Regions from separate parts of the Shewanella sp. 0m-8 genome, predicted to be linked through region 1. Evidence: predicted binding sites of a transcription regulator. Region 1 holds the regulator's gene; each other region holds the start of a gene.

Evidence for each region. The regulator sigma-54, encoded in region 1, starts transcription at its own class of promoters, with help from an activator protein. The targets are predictions, from matches to a motif close to GTTGGCACGNNNNTNGNNT.
Region 2: flgB (flagellar basal body rod protein FlgB) is a predicted target of sigma-54. The motif match lies at 1,718-1,736, and genes of this name have one in related genera.
Region 3: flgF (flagellar basal-body rod protein FlgF) is a predicted target of sigma-54. The motif match lies at 5,748-5,766, and genes of this name have one in related genera.

Annotation. Positions count from the first base shown of each region.
Region 1 covers NZ_JBRIMB010000028.1:43,454-50,947, forward strand. Annotated here, with positions in the region: gene rapZ (RNase adapter RapZ) at 1-157, opposite strand, end outside; gene ptsN (PTS IIA-like nitrogen regulatory protein PtsN) at 364-807, opposite strand; gene hpf (ribosome hibernation promoting factor) at 810-1,097, opposite strand; gene ACVBIO_RS13780 (RNA polymerase factor sigma-54) at 1,127-2,590, opposite strand; gene lptB (LPS export ABC transporter ATP-binding protein) at 2,726-3,457, opposite strand; gene lptA (lipopolysaccharide transport periplasmic protein LptA) at 3,454-3,993, opposite strand; gene lptC (LPS export ABC transporter periplasmic protein LptC) at 4,064-4,621, opposite strand; gene kdsC (3-deoxy-manno-octulosonate-8-phosphatase KdsC) at 4,618-5,169, opposite strand; gene ACVBIO_RS13805 (KpsF/GutQ family sugar-phosphate isomerase) at 5,171-6,148, opposite strand; gene ACVBIO_RS13810 (calcium/sodium antiporter) at 6,195-7,154, opposite strand; gene ACVBIO_RS13815 (ATP-binding cassette domain-containing protein) at 7,329-7,494, shown strand, end outside.
Region 2 covers NZ_JBRIMB010000004.1:43,918-51,411, forward strand. Annotated here, with positions in the region: gene flgD (flagellar hook assembly protein FlgD) at 30-842, opposite strand; gene flgC (flagellar basal body rod protein FlgC) at 868-1,284, opposite strand; gene flgB (flagellar basal body rod protein FlgB) at 1,287-1,685, opposite strand; gene ACVBIO_RS03045 (CheR family methyltransferase) at 1,849-2,688, opposite strand; gene ACVBIO_RS03050 (chemotaxis protein CheV) at 2,832-3,752, opposite strand; gene flgA (flagellar basal body P-ring formation chaperone FlgA) at 4,049-4,756, shown strand; gene flgM (flagellar biosynthesis anti-sigma factor FlgM) at 4,854-5,171, shown strand; gene ACVBIO_RS03065 (flagella synthesis protein FlgN) at 5,256-5,681, shown strand; gene ACVBIO_RS03070 (LPP20 family lipoprotein) at 6,385-6,831, opposite strand; gene ACVBIO_RS03075 (FlgO family outer membrane protein) at 6,832-7,461, opposite strand.
Region 3 covers NZ_JBRIMB010000004.1:36,192-43,685, forward strand. Annotated here, with positions in the region: gene flgK (flagellar hook-associated protein FlgK) at 1-1,131, opposite strand, end outside; gene flgJ (flagellar assembly peptidoglycan hydrolase FlgJ) at 1,178-2,314, opposite strand; gene ACVBIO_RS03005 (flagellar basal body P-ring protein FlgI) at 2,343-3,434, opposite strand; gene flgH (flagellar basal body L-ring protein FlgH) at 3,472-4,146, opposite strand; gene flgG (flagellar basal-body rod protein FlgG) at 4,169-4,957, opposite strand; gene flgF (flagellar basal-body rod protein FlgF) at 4,968-5,711, opposite strand; gene flgE (flagellar hook protein FlgE) at 6,306-7,494, opposite strand, start outside.

The DNA.
Region 1 (7,494 bases):
TGGCGACAAGCTTAGTGTTACCCGATAGCTCTTTGAGTAAGGTCCCCATCATTGGCAAGGGCAGGTTATCGACACAATAATAGCCGAGATCTTCTAGCATTCTTAATAGAACGGACTTACCTGAACCGGAGCGACCTGAGACTAAAACAAGCTTCATCGTATGGTTACCTGATAGACATTAAACAAAATGTATGATTTTTGTGGTTATATTGTGTAAGTGTATAGATTAACTTTTTTAAGGCTGAAAGCAAGAAGTTGAGCGGGTGAATAAGAATAAATAATATTGCTGTAATAATTACTTAGGTCTTTAAATCATTTACCTTTTGTGTAAAAAATAAATAACTTAAAGACCTGAGTAGTTAGCTATTGGGTAATGACTTGATATAGCTCTGATTCATTGCTGGTCTTTCTCAACTGCTTAACCACCGCTTTATCGTTGAGTTTTTCAGCCATACAAGACAGTGTTGCTAAATGTTGCTCACACTGATCAGATGGCACCAATAAAGCAAATAGAATATCGACAGGCTGCTTATCGAATGAGTCAAATGGGATAGGAACTTCACATTTAACCAATACTGCAACTGGACGTTCTATATTCGACAGCCTTCCATGAGGAATCGCTATACCATTACCTATTCCCGTGCTACCCATTTTCTCTCGTGCCAAGAGACTTTCAAAGATCTCTTGTGAAGAAAGGGTTGGGTACTGGACAGCGGCAATGTCACTGATTAACTCCAGTACTTTTTTCTTACTGCCCGGAGTGGCGCAGGTAGTGCACTCCGGCTGCAGGATGGTACTTAGTTCCATCGTTAGTGTTTAGTCAGCTTCTCTTTGTGTTTAATAACCTGACGATCTAGTTTATCGATCAGGGAGTCTATTGCAGCATACATATCTGCATGTTCCGAAATAGCAAATACTTCCCCTTTTTTAAGGTGAATTTTAGCTTCGGCAATCTGCTGCATTTTTTGTACATTCAAAATAACGTGCACATTATTGATCTGATCGAAATGTCGTTCAAGCTTTGTAAATTTCTCTTCTACATAACCGCGTAGTGAATCGGTGATTTCGATGTGATGTCCTGTCAGGTTGATTTGCATTATCGATCCTCCATGTGCCTAATTTTGAGTTATAAACTCTTACGTTGGTTTGAGGGCGGGATCAGCATCGCTTCTCGATATTTTGCAATCGTACGTCTAGCAACTTTAATCCCTTGTTCAGCCAGAAGCTGGGCCATTTTGCTATCGCTTAACGGTTTCCTCTGGTTTTCAGCTGCGACTAATTTCTTAATAAATGCCCTAATTGCTGTCGATGAGCATTCTCCGCCATCGTCGGTACCCACATGGCTTGAGAAGAAATATTTTAGTTCAAAAATGCCCCTTGGGGTGTGCATGTACTTCTGTGTGGTAACACGTGAAATGGTAGATTCATGCATTTCAACAGCTTCGGCAATGTCATTGAGTACCATAGGTTTCATGGCTTCTTCACCGAACTCAAAAAAGCCTTGCTGGAATTTGACGATACAGTTTGTCACTTTCAATAAGGTGTCGTTGCGGCTTTCCAGGCTCTTTATAAACCACTTAGCTTCTTGCAGGTGGCCACGGATAAATTGACCGTCGGCCTGATTCGTTGTGCTACGCGCCATTGATGCGTAATGCTGATTAACATTAATCTTAGGCATATAGTCAGGATTTAGCTCTACCACCCAGCGACCTTTTTTCTTGCTGACAGACACGTCGGGAATGACGTATTCATCTTTACTGCGTGCAATGGCAAGCCCAGGTCTTGGGTTAAGAGTTTGGATCAGTGTGATCGCCTCACGTAAATCATCCTCTTTGAGTTTGGTTTTACGCATTAACTGCCTAAAATCACGCCCCGCAATAAGGTCTAAATAGTCTTTAATCAGTAATCTTGCATTTTCAATGTGCGGTGTATCTGCGGCATATTGTGCTAGCTGGATAAGTAGGCATTCACTTAAGTTGCGGGCGGCAACACCGATAGGATCAAAATGTTGAATTCGTTTTAAAACGGCTTCGACTTCATCGAGTTCAGTTTCAGGATCGCCCATCGCTTCGAGAATTTCGTCACAGCTCTGGGTTAAATAACCTCGTTCATCGATCGCATCAATAATCGCGGTGGCGATAGCAAGATCGTTATCTGAAAATGGGGTGAGGTTCTTTTGCCACTCAAGATGCTCATATAAGCCTTCGCTAGTCTCGCCTTGGAATGGCATGTCATCTTCACGACTTACGCCTGAGCTAGCATTAGAGGAAACGGTGTAGACTTCATCCCAAGTGGTATCCATAGGCAGGTCATCGGGCATGGAATCTTGGGTGAGGGCTTCGGAGGTGTCAACGCTTGCGCTATCTTGGGTGAGTTCACTATTAGAGTCATTTACAGAGTGATCTTCATCGTTGATCATATCGCCATCTGACTGCTCTTCATCTAGCTCCAGTAACGGATTAGAATCTAATGCTTGTTGGATCTCTTGTTGCAGCTCTAAAGAAGACAGTTGTAACAGGCGAATGGCCTGTTGTAACTGGGGAGTCATAGTGAGCTGTTGACCCATTTTGAGCTGGAGTGACGCTTTCATTTTACCGCTATTCCCTACACTGTAGTTAAACGTTAAAGCTCGTTGAACTGGCGAAGGTTGCTCAAAAACTCAACACGTTGATTTTTTTGGAAATAATTCCATATTGAGTTTTTCAGCTTCCATACTGTGAATTAACTATAGCCTGAATTGTTCACCTAAGTACACCGCTCGAACCTGTTGGTTGTCCAAGATTTCGGCAGGTGTACCTTCAGCAATCAGATTTCCGTGGCTTACTATGTAAGCACGCTCACAAACGTCCAAAGTTTCGCGAACATTATGATCGGTGATCAGTACGCCCAGACCGCGACTCTTAAGTTGTTCAATAATTTTTTTAATATCGATAACTGAAATGGGGTCAACACCCGCGAACGGCTCATCTAACAAGATAAACTTTGGATTAGCTGCGAGTGCCCGAGCAATTTCTACCCGGCGGCGTTCGCCTCCAGACAATGCCATACCTTGGCTGTCACGAATGTGAGTGATATGAAACTCTTCGAGTAGATGCTCAAGTTGTTCTTCACGTTGCTCGTTATTGATGTCATGACGAGTCTGTAAGACGGCCATGATGTTGTCACGTACTGACAGCTTTCTAAAAATACTGGCTTCCTGAGGTAGGTAACCGATACCTTTACGGGCGCGTAAATGCATAGGATCGAGCGTAAGATCGTCATCATCAATAAAGATCTTACCCTTATCACTCTGTACTAGGCCAACCACCATGTAGAATGTCGTTGTTTTACCTGCACCGTTTGGGCCAAGCAAACCAACAATCTGACCTGTCTTTACGGTTAAGCTAACATCTTGTACGACGGCACGATTTTTATAGCTCTTAGCAAGATTGACCGCTTTTAAGGTGATTTGGTTCATTGCTGTTCCTGCTTTTTCGCTGGCGATTCTGGTTTCTCTTCCTGATAGGTTTCAGGCTGAATAATGGTGATAACTCTGTCATCGCCCTTGCCAGTACTTTCTGCAATAAGCTGTTGCAAACTGATGTTGTATTTAATGCGGTTACCTGTGACCTGGCTACCGTCTTGCGCTAGGGTGGCTTCGCCGACTAAGGTGAGTGTGCGCGTAGCAAGTTCGTAGCGGATCTCTTTTGCGCTAGCCGTTGCCGGGCGTCCATCATCCATTGTTTGGGTGTAAGTGGCTGGGTTACCAGTCGCCACAAGCGTTTTACCGCTCTTATCTTCTTTTGAGAAAACCCGTAGCTTATCGGCATTCATCTTGATTGTGCCCTGAGTGACTTCGACAGGCCCAAAAAAGATAACCTGATTATTCTTGATATCAGCTTCTTGGCTAGCGGCCGCAATTTTCACCTCTTGCATCAGGTCATCAACTTTAGCAACAGAGCTGAAACTGAGCAGACAAAATAGGCCTGCAAGGATAGATTGATTGTATTTCATAGCGTCCTTCTACTCAGCTAAAGCGTTTTCTTTAGCTAGTATGAGTGTAAAATTGTTCAATATGTTGGCGTTACTGAGCTTCGTAGATACCTTCTACTTGGCTGATTAGTTTTACGCTCTGGGCATTCAGGTCGGCATATAAGCCTACACCTTGAATGACGAATTCGTTGCCAGTGACGTGGATAATTTCATCTGACGTCATGATCATAGTATTCAAATCAAGATCTAAATAGCTGGTGCTTAACGTCTGTATCGGCTCTTCTGGGCTAATCGAGTCGATAATAACATTGTTTTCTAGCGTTACCTTGCCAGTGACTTTATTCAGGCTGCCTTTATCACTTTTAAGTCGCCATTCGGCTAGGCCATCATCAGGGTAAATGAGATAAACAGGCTCAGTAAAATAGGTCATATTGACGCTATCAAAGTGTTCCATGTGTTTCGCTGTTACTTCGCTATTGATGAAGCCTAACTCGTTATATTCGATGCTACGTAGATCATCGATAATATAGTCGGGTCGCTGACTTGTATCGATATTCAGCTCCTGCTCGCTTTTTTTAGACTGAACTTGCCAATAGAGCAAAAGTGCAGTGCCAAAAAGTGCGATTATCGCAAGGGTGACGCGGTTCATATACTCATCCCATGAGCTGAGTCAAACTTGTCTTGGCTTAATAGTAGTAAATCAGTGAGTTCGCGTAGGGCGCCGTGGCCGCCTTTAATATGGGTGGTCATTTTTGCATGTTGTTTTACATATGGGTGACCATCGGCCACACAAACGGAAAGACCAACCTGCTGCATAACGGGCAAGTCCACCATGTCATCACCAATATAAGCGACCTCTTCAGGGCTAACATTATAAAGTGATAGCAGTTCATTATAGGGGGCTAACTTGTTATCGACACCTTGGTAGATGTGGGTAACGCCTAGAGCGGTAAACCTGTCTTCAACGATTTGTGATTTACGACCGGTGATAATCGCCACTTGGATGCCACTAGATAATACTGAGCGTACGCCATATCCATCACGAGTATGGAATGTTTTAAGTTCTTCACCGCTGTTGCTCATATAGACTAGGCCGTCGGAAAACACGCCATCAACATCGCAAATGAGTAGTTTTATCTTGCTGGCTGCTTGCCAGACTACATCGCTAATAGGGCCGTATAAACCTTGCTTGGACATATTAAATTACTCCTGCTTTGACCATATCTAGCATGTTTAATGCGCCAACAGGCTGTTGTTTGTCGTTAATCACGATTAAACCATTAATACTCTTAGTATCCATGACTTTTAATGCTTCTGCTGCAAGCACGTTATCGGTAATGGTGACGCAGCCTTTAGTCATCACCTCTGCGATAGGAGTAGTGCGTAAATTGACTTCAGCGTCGATAACCCGGCGTAGGTCACCATCGGTGAAAATACCGACTAAGGTGTTGCTGGCATCAACAACCGCTGTCATGCCTAAGCCTTTTTTAGAGATCTCGTACAGCGCCTCAGTAATACAGATATCATTTTGCACACTTGGTAACTCACAGCCCTTATGCATGACATCACTGACTTTAAGTAGCAATTTTCGCCCTAGGCTACCGCCGGGGTGAGACAGTGCAAAGTCATCTTGAGTAAAGCCGCGCGCTTGCAATAACGCAACCGCTAGGGCATCGCCCATGACTAATGTTGCTGTGGTGCTCGACGTTGGTGCAAGCCCAAGTGGGCAAGCTTCTTCTGGTACTTCAATGCAAAGGTGCAGTTGCGCCAGCTTCGCCATATTAGAATCTGGCTTACCCGTGACAGAGATCATTGGCAGCCCCATGCGCTTAATGACTGGCATTAAGGTTAAGATCTCACTCGACTCACCTGAATTTGAAATCGCAAGTACGATATCGTTCTCACTCAATACGCCTAAGTCGCCATGGCTAGCTTCACCGGGATGCACAAAAAATGCAGGTGTACCTGTGCTGGCTAGTGTGGCTGAAATCTTGTTGCCAATGTGTCCTGATTTGCCCATGCCCATCACGATAACTTTACCTGTGCATTGCAATATTAATTGGCAAGCTTGGGCAAATTCTGAAGAGTCAATGTACTGATACAGATTATCGAGTGCTTGTTTCTCGATATCGATGACCTTAGTACCCCATTGGCGTAGTTGATTTGCATCTACCATTTCTTGGTCTCTCTTTAAATTGCTGCTTAACGTATCGCACCCATTGCTAAGATAGGAAGAGTAATGCCTGGTATGCGATAAATGTAATAAGTAATACTACGCCATGCCATGGTTTTAGCTGTCTGGCGCGTCCAGATAATAAGATCAGTATTGCAAGTGCGCTGCTTGTTGCAAGCACCATATAAAAATCACGGGTACTCGCCGCTGCATCAACAGCGCCAGGCGCTATAATGCCAGGTATAGCAAGTACCGCTAGAATATTGAATAAGTTTGAACCAACTATGTTACCGATCGCAAGGTCATCTTCTTTTTTTAAGACTCCGGCAATACAAGCGGCGAGTTCTGGCAGACTGGTACCGACTGCAATAATGGTTAAACCGATAACTAAATCAGACAAATGATACGCTTTAGCGATCCCTACTGCACCTTGTACCATCCAGTCTGCGGATAATGGTAACAATACCATACCCACAATCAGCCATAAAATGGCTTTACCCGTTGGGACGTCGGCAGGCACTTCGCTTTCTGCTTCAACGGCTAATGCATCTTTGTCTTTACTGTTTAAGCCATGCCAGATTAGGTAACCCATTAAAGCGATAAATAGCACTAATAAGCTAATGCCTTCGATACGGGTTAAAAAACCATCGTAAAGAAAGTAACCTACAATCACTGTAGCGACTAGCATCATTGGGATTTCACGTTTGAGTGTCTGTGAGCTCACCGAAATTGCGCCGAGCAAAGCGGTGATCCCCAAAATTAAAGTGATGTTAGCGATGTTAGAACCTAGTACGTTACCAATTGCGGTATCAGTCATGCCTTCGAGTGATGCGGTCGCCGCAACGAACATTTCAGGAGCCGAACTCCCCATAGCGACAATCGTTAAACCAATAAGCATTGGCGGTAAACCAAGGTTACGAGCAAAGGCTGCTGCACCGTAAACAAACTTATCGGCACTCCAAACAAGGGCGCCTAAGCCTGCGACTAACATAAAAATATTAAATAACATCGATTCTTAGTATTTTGGGGTATAGCCGCGTATTTTCGCTGTAATTGAAGAAAAATGAAAGTATTGAGGTGAGATAGTCTTGATTTGGTTGTGCCTCTTTAGTCAATTACGTACAATTTCTCCCTTTCCGGTACGGAAAACGGAAGTTTCCATTATTAGATGCAGGGTGCTTGCATGACTGAAATCCCCAAAACATTGGTTGAAACTCAAGGTATGACCTTTAGCCGCGGCGAACGTGTCATTTTTCAAGATGTCAGCCTGTCGATACCTCAGGGTAAAGTTACCGCGATCATGGGCCCAAGCGGTATCGGAAAAACCACACTACTTAAGCTTATTGGTG
Region 2 (7,494 bases), on a different contig from region 1:
CAACATCTCGCAAAATGAGTTTCTAGCTATTAGGTTTCAGATACAGCTAACACATCACTGATCTTAATTCCGCCAACGCCACGTAAGTTTAAGATAGCGCCTGTCGCTGCTGTGCCAAGTGAAACGCTAGTAACATGTGCGTAAGTCGATACCGGTAGCTCTTCGCTTGTGCCGTTAACTTTACCGCTGGCTTTGAAGGTATAGTTACCATCAGCTACGGGCTGGCCGTTCTTATCTAAACCATCCCAGCTGACATCGATATTGCCACCCGCACTGCCATCGACATTGTAGGTAGTGATTAGCTGACCTTTTTCATCTTCGATACGGACGATGATTGATTCGACAGGTTCCGGCGTACTGATGATGCCTTTCATGTTCGGATCTTCAGCAGAGATATGCGCTGTATCCGACGGGATAAGTACCTTTTGGCCAACAAGGCCTGAGGCCTGTAACGCCTGACTTGAGCTGGTTAACGCATTTAGATTAACAATCTCTTCGTTCAGTTTGCTGATCCCGTCTACCGTTGAGAAAGACGCCATCTGCTGGATCATCTGATCATTTTCAACAGGCTTAAAGGGATCTTGCATCGACAGCTGTTGACTCAATAGCGAGAAGAAATCCTCTTGGGTTAACTCCTGGCTATTGGGTTCAGGAATAGCGCTTTCTTCAGGCAAACGTAAGCCATCAAGAAACGGGTTCCCCGTTGATGTCTGCTCAGTGTTAGTCGCCGATGCAGCCGTACTCTGAGTCGCAGCCTGCGCTGTTTGTGGCGAAATAGCATTAGCCTGTTGTGGCTGGCTAGCAGCCGGCTGTGTTGCGGTGAGCGGATTAATAAGGCTCAAAATTTACCTCCAGCTTTCACTGAGTTTATTTGCCCATTTTTAATGTCTGCTGAAGCATCGATTTTGCTGCTTCAGTGACTTGTACGTTCATTTGATAAGAGCGAGAGGCTGAAATCATGTTAGCCATCTCCTCCATTACATTTACATTAGGCTTGTAGATAAAGCCATCGGTGTCCGCCATAGGGTGACCTGGCGAAAACTCTTTATTCAGTGGCATATCACTTTCAACAATCCCTTTAACGGCAACTGACTGCGCTGCACTTTGATGCTGCTGCGCCTTACTCATTTCAGCTTCAAAGATAGGATGACGCGCACGGTAGGTTTCACCCACACTGCTTGATACAGAATCAGCATTGGCAATATTACTCGCCGTGGTGTTAAGTCTGACCGATTGGGCCGACATACCAGAACCTGCAACGTTAAAAATATTAAATAAGCTCATGATTAACTGCCTCTAAGTGCTTTTTTCATACCAGCGAACTTACTGTCAAGAAAACCCAGTGACATTTGATATTCCAGTGCGTTTTGCATAAAAGAAGACTGCTCTTGCTGAATATCAACCGTGTTACCGTCACCCGTATCAGGCTGATTTGGCACCCGGTAGCCCACATGTTGCTGAGTTAATGCCGCCATATCGAAGTGTTTAGTATCGCTTTTAGCCATAGCTAAACCCGATTGCTGAGATTGAGCCGCCCCCATCGCTTTAGAAAAATCGATATCACGGGCTTTATAATTTGGCGTATCAGCATTTGCAATATTTGAAGACAGGATCTCTGCACGCTGGGAGCGAACGCCCAAAGTGTATTGATGAACCCCTAATGCTTTGTCAAAACTAATCGCCATAAAATTGCCTCCTCAGCTCGATAGCTAGAACAAAGCAATAGTTGTGCCAAATTAGAGAGATACTTGAAAGATTAGCTAGGAGACACATTCAACATCGAATGCTAGAGATAAAAAACGCGTCACAAAGACGCGTTAGTAGAAGCAGAGTCGAGCAAACAAAGCATTAGCCTCGTTTTTGATAGTAGATCCCAGGGTTACAACGCACCATATCAAATTCATCAGACAGACCCGCTATAGACTCGGACGCGCCTAGAAACAGTATGCCGTTAGGATTTAACGCGGCAGCAAATTGCCGTAGGATTTTCCGCTTTGCCTCTGGTGAAAAATAGATCAACACATTACGGCAAAAAATAATATCGAACTTACCTAGTAAGGTATAACTTTCTAGCAGGTTATGGGCGCGAAAATTGACTAAGCGCTTAACGTTGTCTTTAACAACCATGTTGCCTGAGGGCAAAGCATCAAAAAACTGACGTTTGCGTTCATCAGACAAACCACGACCTAAGGCAAGATTATCGTATTGCGCATTTTTACAGCGCTCAAGCATAGAGGGTGACAAATCTGTTGCCAGAATACTTGCACTGGCGGGTAAGCTGCCAGGCTTGCGCTGTTGATGCTCTAATATTGTCATCGCTAACGAATACGGCTCTTGACCTGAAGAACAGGCTGCAGACCAGATTTTTACCGGTCGGCCTAAACGACTAAATGTGGGTAAAATCGTACTCGACAATAACTCGAAAGGATAACGGTCGCGAAACCATAAGGTTTCATTTGTCGTCATAGCATCGATAACTTCAGTGCGCAATTGGCGCTCAGTCGGTTTCATCGAATGCTTAACCACGTCTGATAAGGATGGCAAATTATATTTGCCCATAAGAGGTGCTAGTCGGCTACGCACCAGATACTGCTTATTTTCTCCCAACACAATACCGCTGTGCTGTTCTAAGAATAATCTAAATTGATTGTACTCATTCTCAGCAAGAGATTTATTCGCCACTCTAATATCCTAATTCAGTAAAACAAACCACAGTGGTCAATCAACATCGACCACGGGTAAAAACGAACGCAGGTTTATACCTTAGCATCAACACAAACACAAGCAAGCTATGGTTTATGCTGATACTAAATAACGGCAACTAATGGCAACTACAGGCTTAAATGCTTGTTTACCGCTGCGGCTAACTCATCAGGGTTAAACTTAGCGATAAAATCGTTAGCCCCCACCTTTTGCACCATCGCCTGATTAAACACACCGCTTAATGAAGTGTGTAATACCACTTTAATGTTTCTTAGCTTAGGATCATCACGAATTTCTGCGGTTAAGGTATAACCATCCATCTCTGGCATTTCAATGTCAGAAATAATCAATGGGATCTCAGTTGATACGTCATCAAGCTCTGCCGATATCGCCCGCAGTTTATTCAACGCTTCTCTACCGTCTTTGGCTGTATCTATTTGTAAATCGAGCGAAGTGAGCGCGCGAATAATTTGCTTACGAGCGACCGATGAGTCATCAATCACCATAATGTGGTAATGCTTATCACGGTCAATCGTTAAGGCATCATCCAGCTCTTTACTGGTGTTAGTGTTAACGGGTGAAATTTCATCAAGAATTCTCTCAACATCTAAAATCTCAACTAATTCGTTTTCAATTTCAGTCACCGCGGTCAGATAAGAGGATTTGCCCGCCCCTTGTGGTGGCGGCATAATGGCTTCCCAGTTCATATTAATAATTCGCTCAACTGAACTGACCAAGAAGCCCTGCACACTGCGGTTATATTCTGAGATAATAATGAAGCTGTTTTCAATATTCTCGATTGGACGACCACCGGTTGCCGCACTCAAGTCAATCACCGAAATCATCATACCGCGAACATGAGCAACGCCGCGCACCTTGGAGTTCAATTTTGGTAAGTTTGTTAAAGGTGGACACTGCAACACCTCTTTGACTTTAAAAACATTAATACCAAATCGTTGACGTCCATTTAGCTTAAATAACAATAATTCTAGGCGGTTTTGTCCAACCAATTGAGTCCGTTTATTGACTGATTCGAGAATATTCGACATACATTTTTTGCCTTGTACCTACTCATGTAGGCGATATCTATTTCAATTTAATTAGTGTGTGTAAATAGTCTTTATAATTTGGCTACACTCGGTGTATTTCACACAAGGTTTGACGCCATATTTCACACAACCATCACTTTTAGGCACATTAATTGCTTACTTGGAGCTATCCAAGCGAGTACGGCCTTTTCAGTCAAACTAATGACGCCAACCAATCCAAAAGGATAAAGATGACTGCAGTTCAGCACATAACACAATATTGTCGCATATTAGCGAATCAAGCCACTGCATTCATTATGAAAATCTACTTTTGCATCATTTTAGTTGTACTTTTGACCCCAATGGCGGCAACTGCCACTACAGCTGCCAGTATTCCATCTGTATCGACCATTTCTCAATTAGCTATAGCGGCTATTGAAGAAAAAATTGAAGCGCCTGATAAGGCAAAGATTAATATCAGCCCTCAGAGCCTAGATACGCGTGTCAACTTACCCAACTGCTACTTACCCATCACCGCCGAAATCGCCAGCGATCGTGCTATCCGCCGTAACAATACAGTTAAAATTAGCTGCAACAGTCCAGATTTAAGTTATCCCTGGCAGATGTTCTTATCGGTAAGAGTGGAGATCCTGTACCCTGTTGTAGTCGCAAAATCGACCATGGGGCCGGGTGATCTGTTATCTAGAGACGATATTGCACTCGAATATATTGAGCAAACCACTTTGCGGGGCCAACAGTTTGAAAGTATCTCCGAAGTGATAGGGGCGAGATTAAAACGACGTGTCGCACCGGGGCACCCCATTTTTGCCAACCAACTCTGTATTGTGTGTAAAGGCGATAGCGTGTCGATATATGCGCGCTCTGACAATTTTGAAATTAAAACCGTTGGTGAAGCACTGCATGATGGCAACGTGGGTGATAAAGTTCGCATAAAAAATAGCCACTCCCATAAAAAACTCGATGCTCGCGTCACTGGCGTTGGCCAAGTCGAAGTAAGAATGTAAGAATGTACGAATAGAAGAATGTAAAAAGTCCTAAAGTAACCAGTGATGCTGCCGATAGCATGGGTAAGAAACTCTTTTTTAACTGTTGGATTTCAAAATGGCTATTGATATTAAACAAGTAAACCCTCACGCCAATACGCGAATTAGTACGGGTGCGAGTACCAAAGCAACATCAGCACAAACTGCGCCAACAACACCCACTCCCGCCGCACAGAAAGGCGACTCGGTGTCGATTACCGCACAGGCTCAACAGATCCAAAATGTACAAACTAAGATGGCTGACATGCCAGAAATAGACCAAAAGAAAGTAGACGAAATTAAAGCCGCAATTGCCGAAGGGCGTTACAAAATCGATCCAGATAAGCTTGCAAGTAACATCGCAAACTTTGAAAATGATCTTAAAGATTTAAAGTAAGCGCTATGTGCTAGCTTATGTGCAAAGTAGGACATAACGGGTCAAAGCAGCGAACTCAATAGAGCGAAAATTAACAAGGCCATTATGACAAATTTATCTCAACTCCTTAGCTCACAACACCAAGTGTTGACTGAGCTAAACGCGGTTATTAGCCAAGAAAAACAAGCCTTGCATGCTCAGCAAGCCGATGTTTTGTTGTCGTTAGCCAGCACTAAGGCAAACCTATTGGCTAGCCTTAAACAAAATGATGAGATGATTGCCGTTCAGCCTGATCTAGCCTTATTAAAAACCGATCCTACATTATCTACACAAGTGACCGACACCAAAGTCTTATTAGCCGAGTGCCAACAACTCAATGCTGAAAATGAGTCACTGATTGAATTAAGTTTAGCCAGCTTAAATCGATTCTCACAAGCGCTACAGGTAAGCCGAAATGCGTCGAGCCTAACTTACGATGGCAAAGGAAAAACCTCTAGTATTTCAACGCTTGGAAATAATTTAAAAGCTTAACGGTTTTAAATAAAGGACGCTTCGCTGCGAGGACGTGACTTTGTCTCAATTGAATGTCACTTCGAGAGCGTCGCGTTGCGACTTCTAGATCCTAGGTTAAAGCTAAGACAGGAAACGCGAAGACGAACGGCCTTCGGCCTTACGGCACATGACTGTTTAATTTAATTGAAGGTCACTACAGAACGCTTAGCTTATACAAAAGCAAAGAGCCTAGACATTACAGAGCCCACCGTAACAACTAACATAACGTATCATCGCAATTGTAGCTTGAGCTGTAGCTTGGGCTTTAGCCCATCAAAGCTTACGTATCACTTCAAAACTGACGGCATAAAGGCCGACCTACTTTATAAAGAAGGTACGAGGAAAGGCAGGTACTAGGTTAAAGCTAAGACGGGAAACGCGAAGACGAACGGCCTTCGGCCTTCGGCCTTACGGCACGTGACTGTTTAATTTAATTGAAGGTCACTACGGAGCGCTTCGCTTAAGGAAAAGAAAAACGACGGCATTAATGCCGACCTACGAAAAAAGAAGATTCTAGATTCTAGGTTCTAGGTTCTAGGTTCTAGGTTCTAGGTTCTAGCAAAGCATAAAGATCAAAGCAATTGCATAAATAAAACCAATTCAAGCTTTTGACTTTTCTTGCGCTTTTCCTAGGACCTAGAAGCGAAGCGTCCTCGAAGTGAGCCTGCGAACGCCCTGCCCCTTAAAAATACGTAATTTCTTTCACTCGTTGCGAGCGGTGTTGCTGCTGATATAGTGCCCATACTTGCTCAAAATCTAACTCTAGTTCCGTCACATAATGCTCACCAGCAGGATAACTTTTTACTATTTTAGCACCACGAATAACGCCCGATACAGACGCTTGAATTTCATCACTAGATAACATCCAGTCACTCATCTGGCTACTTGCACTCAATTGTTGACCATAAACCTGCTCTGCAAGTTCACGATACGCCGCAATTTTCGAGGCTTGCATTGCCATTAATACACGCTGAGAATGTTCAGCTGCAGGTTGAGTGTCCAGCGGTGCATAACCGGTTGCGCTCAACTTGGGAAAAGAGCGTGGCGCCTCTGTTTCATACTGCACATAGCGGTCTTGTGCCGAGCATGCACAAAGGGTTAACGCGGCACATAAAAGAACGGCTTTCATCTATTTATCCCCTACTATTTTCACCGATTGCAGCCCGCCTTGGTTATTGCGATAAAGTAACCCATTTTCTGACACTACCTTTTCTGAAACGCGAATATAACCAGGCATCGCAGCGGCATTAACAAAACCTTGCGCCGCCGATACCACACGGTTATTAGTCACATTGACGATTCGGCTATTAATTGCCACCCCTTGGGTCGATAAACTCATCGTCGAAACCACCACATTCTCAACCGGTAAGTCTGAGGACAATTGCTGCCAATCACGACTCATAATAAACTCACCATCAGCAGTGACCTTAAGGGCATCACTGACATTAATATCAACTAAATTGAACTGATGATCATGTAACGCCGCAATCAAACCTTGTTGATATTGCAAAGCAAGCGCATTGGTCGATGTCATATCTGATACCAATACCGGGGTTGCCACCAGCAATGGCTGATTTGGGCGCAAGCTGTCGTTTTGCCGAACCAGTTCATTGGCCATCTGTTGAGACAAATGATTTATCGCAGCGGTATGCGGCAAACCATAACCGTTAGCCATCTGCTGCTCAGCGGGATTATCGCCCTCGGTGCTTGCACAGCCGATAGTCAGCAGTAAAGATAGAAAAATAATGGGCTTATACATGTTTAAACTTCCTATCAGACGTTAATCACTACA
Region 3 (7,494 bases), on a different contig from region 1:
GGCATCTTTTAGCTCGTAAGTTGATGGTGCGGTAAACTTCAATTCATAACTACTGCCGCTTAGGTCTCCAACCTCATCAATATTAACGCTTAATGCTGCGGTACCTGTATTTGTTGATAGTGCTCCTACACGGCCTATTTGCATTGATGGGTCATTGATATCGGTAAAAATGTTACCGCCGACCTGACCATTTAAATCGAAGCCCTGAGCTTGAGCTTGGTTAAAAGCATCACTAATACCCAAAGCCAATTGACCAAGCTCCATTTGCGATGGTAATAGTGTTTCGTCACGATAATTAACTAATGCACCTAGCTGGCCGCCTAGTTTACTCGCGTCAACCACCATGCTTTTATCACCGGATTGGGCAGTGATCTGAAGCTCATTGGGATAAGGATCGCCTTGAAATGTCCCCATTTGCATCGACTTTTCACCCGACACCAGCATGACCGAACCACCCAGCATAATGCTCTTAGCGCCTGAATCTAATGGCACCACATTTACAGAAGCATATTCGCTAAGTTCCAAAATTAATGCGTCTTGCTTATCCAGCAATTGCATATCTTGGCCTTGGGATTTCATCAATTCACGGTTAATGTTACCAAGTTCATTGCTGATCTCATTGATGCGGTCAGTTACCGCAGCAATCTGATCATTGGTTTGGCTCATTTGGCCGTCAAGGTGACCTTGCATTTGGTTGACGGTATTTGCTAGATTCTTAGCATTAGTTAAAAGTGAATCTCGCATACCAATATCACCCGGTACATCAGCTAACGCATTCATACTGGCAAAAAAATCATTCAGCCCTTGCGGTACCGCTTTTCCTAACTGAGAGAAAATCTGGTCGAGTTCACTCATTTTACCAAAAGTGGTTTGCGACTCACTCACCGCAGTAGAACCTATCCGCAGCTCTCGGGTCGCATAATCGTTGTACACACGTTTAACGTCAGATACATAAGTACCTGCGCCATAAAAATCATTACCTACACGCTGGGAATCTAGAGCCGATTGCGAAACTACCTGGCGGTTGTAGCCTGCAGTATTAGCGTTAGCAATGTTATTACTGGTAATAGCTAATTGTGACTGCGAAGCCAGCACGCCCGTACGAGCAATATTCATTAAATCTAAAGACATAATTACTGACTCCCTAAATCAAGAGGATGAACAACTTGTGTTTGCACTATTTAACCCCTTGTAAAACATCTTTAAAGTCACGAGTAATCGTCTGCATTACTTGAATAACTTTATCAGCGTATTTCGGATCGGTTGCATAGCCTGCATCTTGTAAAGAACGGATAAAAGCCTGTGGATTTGCAGCTTGTTTTAACGCATCTTGGTAACGCTCACCATTCCCAACAAAAGCAACAAAGTCATTAAAGCTTTGACCAATATCCTCATAGACTCTGAAGTTGGCTCGCTGCTTAACAGCAATGCCTTGTTCATATTCCAACGTGTTAACAGATGCATGTTCGCCCTGCCAACGACTATCGGCCTTTATATTGAATAAATTGTTACTTTGCTGGCCTTGTTGACCCTTAACCATTTTTTGCCCCCAACCAGTTTCGAGAGCAGACTGAGCAATCAATATTTCAGGTGTGGTACCTAGCTCTTTTGCCGCTTTTTCAGCATGAGGATACAAACGCGAAACGAACTCTTGTTGACTAGTAAAGTTTGCCTGAGACTTGTCAGCATCGACAGCCGCTGACGGCAATACTTTGCCACTTAATACTGAATCTAAGGTGTCTGTTTGTTTGATTGAAAATAACGGATGATTGGCAACCATTGCTTGATTTGAGCCAGACGCAATTAAGCTACTAGGTTGATTAACTTGTTGCGGTGTTATTTGATTAGCCCCTGCAAATGCTCCAGCTTCTGTAGCTATGCTATTCAAGCTTGGTGTCCTTGATGACGGCATTTGCATTACATCAGGTTTGTCCATGGTTAATGCTACCGCTTTGGAACTTGCATTAATATCACCGCGTAATACAGAAGCTGGTGTCATGGGGCTGTTTGCTGGGTCGAGTTGCTGCACCATAAGGTCGGCTAAACCTAACATGCCTTCACCCGATAAATTCAATGACATCTGCTGGTCATGCATCTGCTCATAAAACTGAGTATATTGGCTGTTCATTGGACTGTCTGATTCAAAGACAGCATTGGCGTCACGCATGCTTTGCATCAGCATTTGCACAAAGATCCCTTCAAATTGCTGGGCAACTTCTTTTAACGCGCTGGTTTCATCTTTTTGCGCTCTGGATCTTAATGAGTCTAGGCCTCCAAGATCCAGAAATTGCGATGCGTTCGACAACTTCTCCATGACACCTTTCCAATAAAACTGACAATATTTAGATAATTATCAGTTCACCATGCAAAGCCCCTGCCATCTTTAACGCTTCAAGAATTGCCAGCACATCTGACGGTGCAGCGCCTACTAGGTTAACCGCCCGAACTAGCTCATCTAGCGTGGTTCCAGGGTTAAACATAAACATACGACTATCTTCTTCTGCCACATCAATAGTGCTATCTGTAGTGACTGCGGTTTGACCATTTGCAAACGGATTAGGCTGAGAAACCTGAGTTGCCTCGGCAATTGTCACCGTTAGTCCACCATGGGTTACCGCTGCTGGCAATAATTTGACGTTTTGACCCACGACAATCGTACCGGTGCGAGAGTTAACAATCACCTTGGCTGATTCTGCGGCGGGCTCAACTTCAATATTCTCAAGCGTTGCCAAAAAAGATACCCGCTGTGATACATCTCGTGGTGCACTGACTTGCACTGATGCTGCGTCAAGTGGCCTTGCCATGCCAGGGCCTAACAGATCGTTAATCGCATCGGCTAAACGTTTTGCAGTTGAGAAGTCCGCACGGCGCAAGTTAAAGGTTAAATGATCGCCGGTAGAAAATGGCGTTGCTACAGTACGCTCAATAATCGCGCCATTGGGTATACGTCCAACTGTTGGTGTGTTTTGAACAACTTTAGAGCCATCCATCCCTTCGGCGCTAAAACCACTGACAACCATGCTGCCTTGAGCAATGGCATACACATTACCGTCAACCCCTCTTAAGAAGGTTTGCAGTAACATGCCACCACGTAAACTCTTTGCCTCACCTAAACTTGAAACCGTAACATCTAGGGTTTGACCCGGCTTGATAAACGGCGGCATGTCAGCACTGACGGCAACAACCGCGATGTTTTTAATCTTGGGTCTAAAGTTATCAGGCAAGTTAATGCCAAAATTCTTCAACATGGTTTTAAAGGTTTGCTCGGTATAACGGGTCTTTTCCCCCGTACCCGGTAAACCCACCACTAAACCGTAGCCGATTAACTGGTTACTACGCACACCCTGTACGTTTGCAATGTCTTTGATACGCTGGGCATGAACGGGAGCCGTCAATACCAACATGACACATAGCAATGCTAATTTTAATTTCATCATCCTAAATCCTTAGCAATAGGCGCCAATATAGAGCCTAAAACGGCCACCAGCTGCCCATAAAGAACGAGGCTAACCACCCCACTTTTTGTACTTCGGCGAACGTACCCGTTCCGCTGTACTGAATACGAGCATTAGCCACTCTTTGTGAGTCAATCGTATTGTCAGGTCGAATATCTTGCGCGCGAACAATACCGGTAATGCGAACAAACTCGTCACCGTTATTGATGCTTATCCATTTTTCACCACGAATAACCAGGTTACCGTTATTAAGCACCTGCATCACGTTAGCTGAAATACTGCCAGATAAGCTGTTGCTTTGGTCGGCGTCAGATTCGCGCTTGGTATTCATGCTGTCTTTGTAGCGTAAATCGATGGGATTGCCGCCAATGGTCACATTGCCGCCGCCAGCATAAATGGGGTCAAGCGACAGATCTGTGCCTTTAGAGATCTCGTTATTGGCGCTCTTTTTAGCCTGAGTCTGCTCCATCAATAACACGGTAATGATGTCACCCACTTTTAACGCTTTAATATCAGAGTAAAGGCTCGATGCCTGACTATCTTGATACATAGAGCCGGTTGCAGCGATTTTGGTTGGCGGCGCTTCAGGATAAACTGGCGCGTAATAAGGATCATCAGCAATTGGCTTGCCATTGGTCGAATTACAAGCCGATAAAGCCACCATAAAGAAAACAGCCCACAAACGCTTCATAGTCAAAGCCTCTTAAAATATCTTAAAGATTCTGGTTAACGTAAGACAACATCTGGTCAACCGCAGAGATCACCTTTGAGTTCATCTCATAAATACGCTGACTTTCAATCAGGTTTACCAGCTCTTCGGTCACGTTCACGTTTGAGGTTTCAAGCGCCCCCTGACGGATTGCACCCATACCATCGAGTGAAGCCGTACCTTGAATAGGTGTGCCACTTGCCCCAGTTTCTACGTACAGGTTTTGTCCCATTGGGTCGAGTCCCGACGGATTAATAAAATCGGATATGGCTAATTGACCTACCACTTGGTTTTCGGCATTACCTGGCGTCTTAACAGAGACTTCGCCTTCTGCCGAGACGGTAATGCTAGTGGCGCCTTCTGGAATGGTGATAGCAGGCTGGATCACATAACCTGAACCCGGCGTTACGATTTGGCCGGTTTCATCTAAACTAAACTGACCATTGCGGGTATAAGCTGCGGTGCCATCTGGCATCTGCACTTCAAAAAAACCTGGGCCTTCAATCATCAAGTCGAGCGAGTTATCAGTGGTCAACATGTTGCCCTGAGTAAACATCTCTTGAGTTGCGACCACTTTAGTACCGGCGCCAATACTTAAACCATTGGGCAATTTAGTATTCGATGCGCTAATGCCGCCAGCTTGACTGACGTTTTGATACAGCAAGTCTTCAAATACAGCACGGCTCTTTTTAAACCCGACGGTACTGGCGTTAGCCACGTTATTAGAAATAACTGAAATATCGGTTTGTTGAGCGTCTAAACCAGTCTTACTTATCCATAAAGCGGGATGCATAGTGTCTCTCCTAGCTTATGCGCATTAAGGAAGAGGACGCGCGATCGTTCTCTTCTGCTGTTTTCATCATTTTCACTTGCATCTCAAACTGACGCTGTAGGTCAATCATAGATACCATCTCATGGACGGCATTAACGTTACTGCCTTCCACTGCGCCGCTTAGCAGACCGACGCTTGGATCGGCCTGCGCATTCTCACCCGACATTAAACGGAACAAGCCGTCTTCACCGCGCATTAAATTTTGATTACCCGGGTTGACCAACTTGATGCGAGCAACCTCTTCAATCACCTCGGCTGTGGCACCCGACGGACGAACAGATACAATGCCATCTTGGGAGATTTCGACCTTTTCAATGGGTAGCGGCAATACAATCGGGCCATTGTCGCCCATCACTGCCGTGCCTCTATCATTACGCAGCACACCAGAGTTATCGAAACGCAAGCTGCCTGAACGGGTATACGCTTCACCGCCATTTTCAGCTTGCACAGCAATCCAGCCATCACCTTTGACGGCAATGTCTAAATCACGCCCAGTGGTTTTTATTGGACCGCAAGAAAAATTAGCTGACGGACTTTCTGTCATCGAGAACACGCGCGTAGGTAGACCTTCGCCAAAAGCCTGCATAGAGCGAGCTTGAGCAAGAGAGGCTTTAAAGCCATCTGTATTTGCGTTTGCTAAATTGTTGGCACTGACCGCCAACGAATTCATATTCTGTTTTGCGCCGCTCATCGCGACATAGAGCAATTTGTCCACTTTACACTCCGTCAAACTTCCGTCTAACGAAATTAATAGCAAACATCGTGCCAAGATATACAAAGAAGGACGCTACGCTGCTAGGACGTGACTATTGACTTTAATTGAATGCCACTGCGAGGGCGTCGCGTTGCGACTTCTAGATCCTAGGTTAAAGCTAAGATGAACAAGCAAATACGAACGGCCTGCGGCCTGACGGCACGTGACTGTTTGATTGAATTGAAGGTCACTACGGAACGCTTCGCTTACGGAAAAGACTTAACAGATTAAACTGACGGCATAAATGCCGACCTACGAAAAAAGAAGGTTCTAGGTTCTAGGTTCTAGGAAAGCATAAAGATCAAAGCAATTGCATAAATAAAACCAATGCAAGCTTTTGACTTTTATTGCGTTTTCTCTAGGACCTAGAAGCGTCCTCGAAGTGAGCCTGCGAACGCCCTAGTAACTTCTTAGCTTATACCATTCTGTGAGTGAGCCTGCGAACGTTCCGTCTTCCGTGAGCGAAGCGTTCGGCTCTTGTGCTTTTCCTCGGTCCTAAAACCAAGAAGGGACCTCGCAGTGAGCCTGCGAGCGCCCTTCTTAGCTTTTTAAAGCTTAGCGGATTTGCAGAACTGTCTGTTGTAGCGTGTTGTTCACTTCAAGCGTTCTTGAGTTGGCCTGGAAGTTACGCTGAGCAGAGATCAAATCAACGAGTTCGGTCGTCAAGTCTACGTTTGACTGTTCAAGTGCCGATGAACGAACACTACCAAAAGTACCACTGTTTGCCTCTCCGGCAAGTGCCGGGCCTGAGTCTAAACTCGCCTTCCAAGAGGTATTACCCGCTTGCGTTAGCCCTTGCTCGTTAGCAAAGCTCACTAAGGCAACACGTGCAAGTGGTACTGTTGAACCATTGCTGTAACTGGCGTTAATTAGGCCGTCAGCGCCTACTTCAACGTTAGTTAAACGCCCTACCGTAGTACCATCTTGAGTTAACTCTGTCACCTCAAATGGCGATGCATACTGAGTTGGGTTATTAAAGTTTAGCGTTAAGGTCTGGCTACCATCAGCGCCAGCGCCTAATACATCTGCACCACCAACACCTAAGGCTTCTGTTTTAATAACTGCTGGATTGCTGCCGGTATATGCGCCAGTATCGTTAAATGAAATAGCCGCGCCTTTCCAACCCCCTGCGTTTTCAGCATTAGCAGTGCCATCAGCCGTACCGTCACCGTTGGTATCAGTCTTATACTCACCCGCGGCAGGATCTAAATCGACAGGTTTGCCGTCGACTGCATAAAACGCTACCCAGTTACTCTCACCGGTGTGAGCGGCATTAGGAGGACGTACAAAGTATGAGGTTAAAATGTGTGGCTCACCCAGTGAATCATACATGGTCACTGAGGTTGAGTTATTAAATGTATCTGGGTCATCTGGATCGAACGCTGCTGGATCGAGTGTCGCCTCGCCCGCATTTAGGTTCATCTGAATGCCGACGTTATCAGTCTTAACCGGACTACCTGCGGTATCAGGGATCTGTACCGGTTTAGTGGTGGTTAAACTCACCGACGTCGAGTTACCATCTTTATCTACAGGGAAGGTCTGTAAGAAGTTACCTGCTGAGTCAACGATATAGTTATTAGAGTCAAACTTGAAAGCGCCTGCACGGGTAAATGAATGATCTTGTGATCCCGCTTCAGATGAGGTCACAAAGAAGCCACCGCCGTTAATCGCCATATCGAGCGAGTTATTAGTGAATGCCATACTGCCCTGATGGAATTGCTGAGCAACTTGACTCGTTGTGACA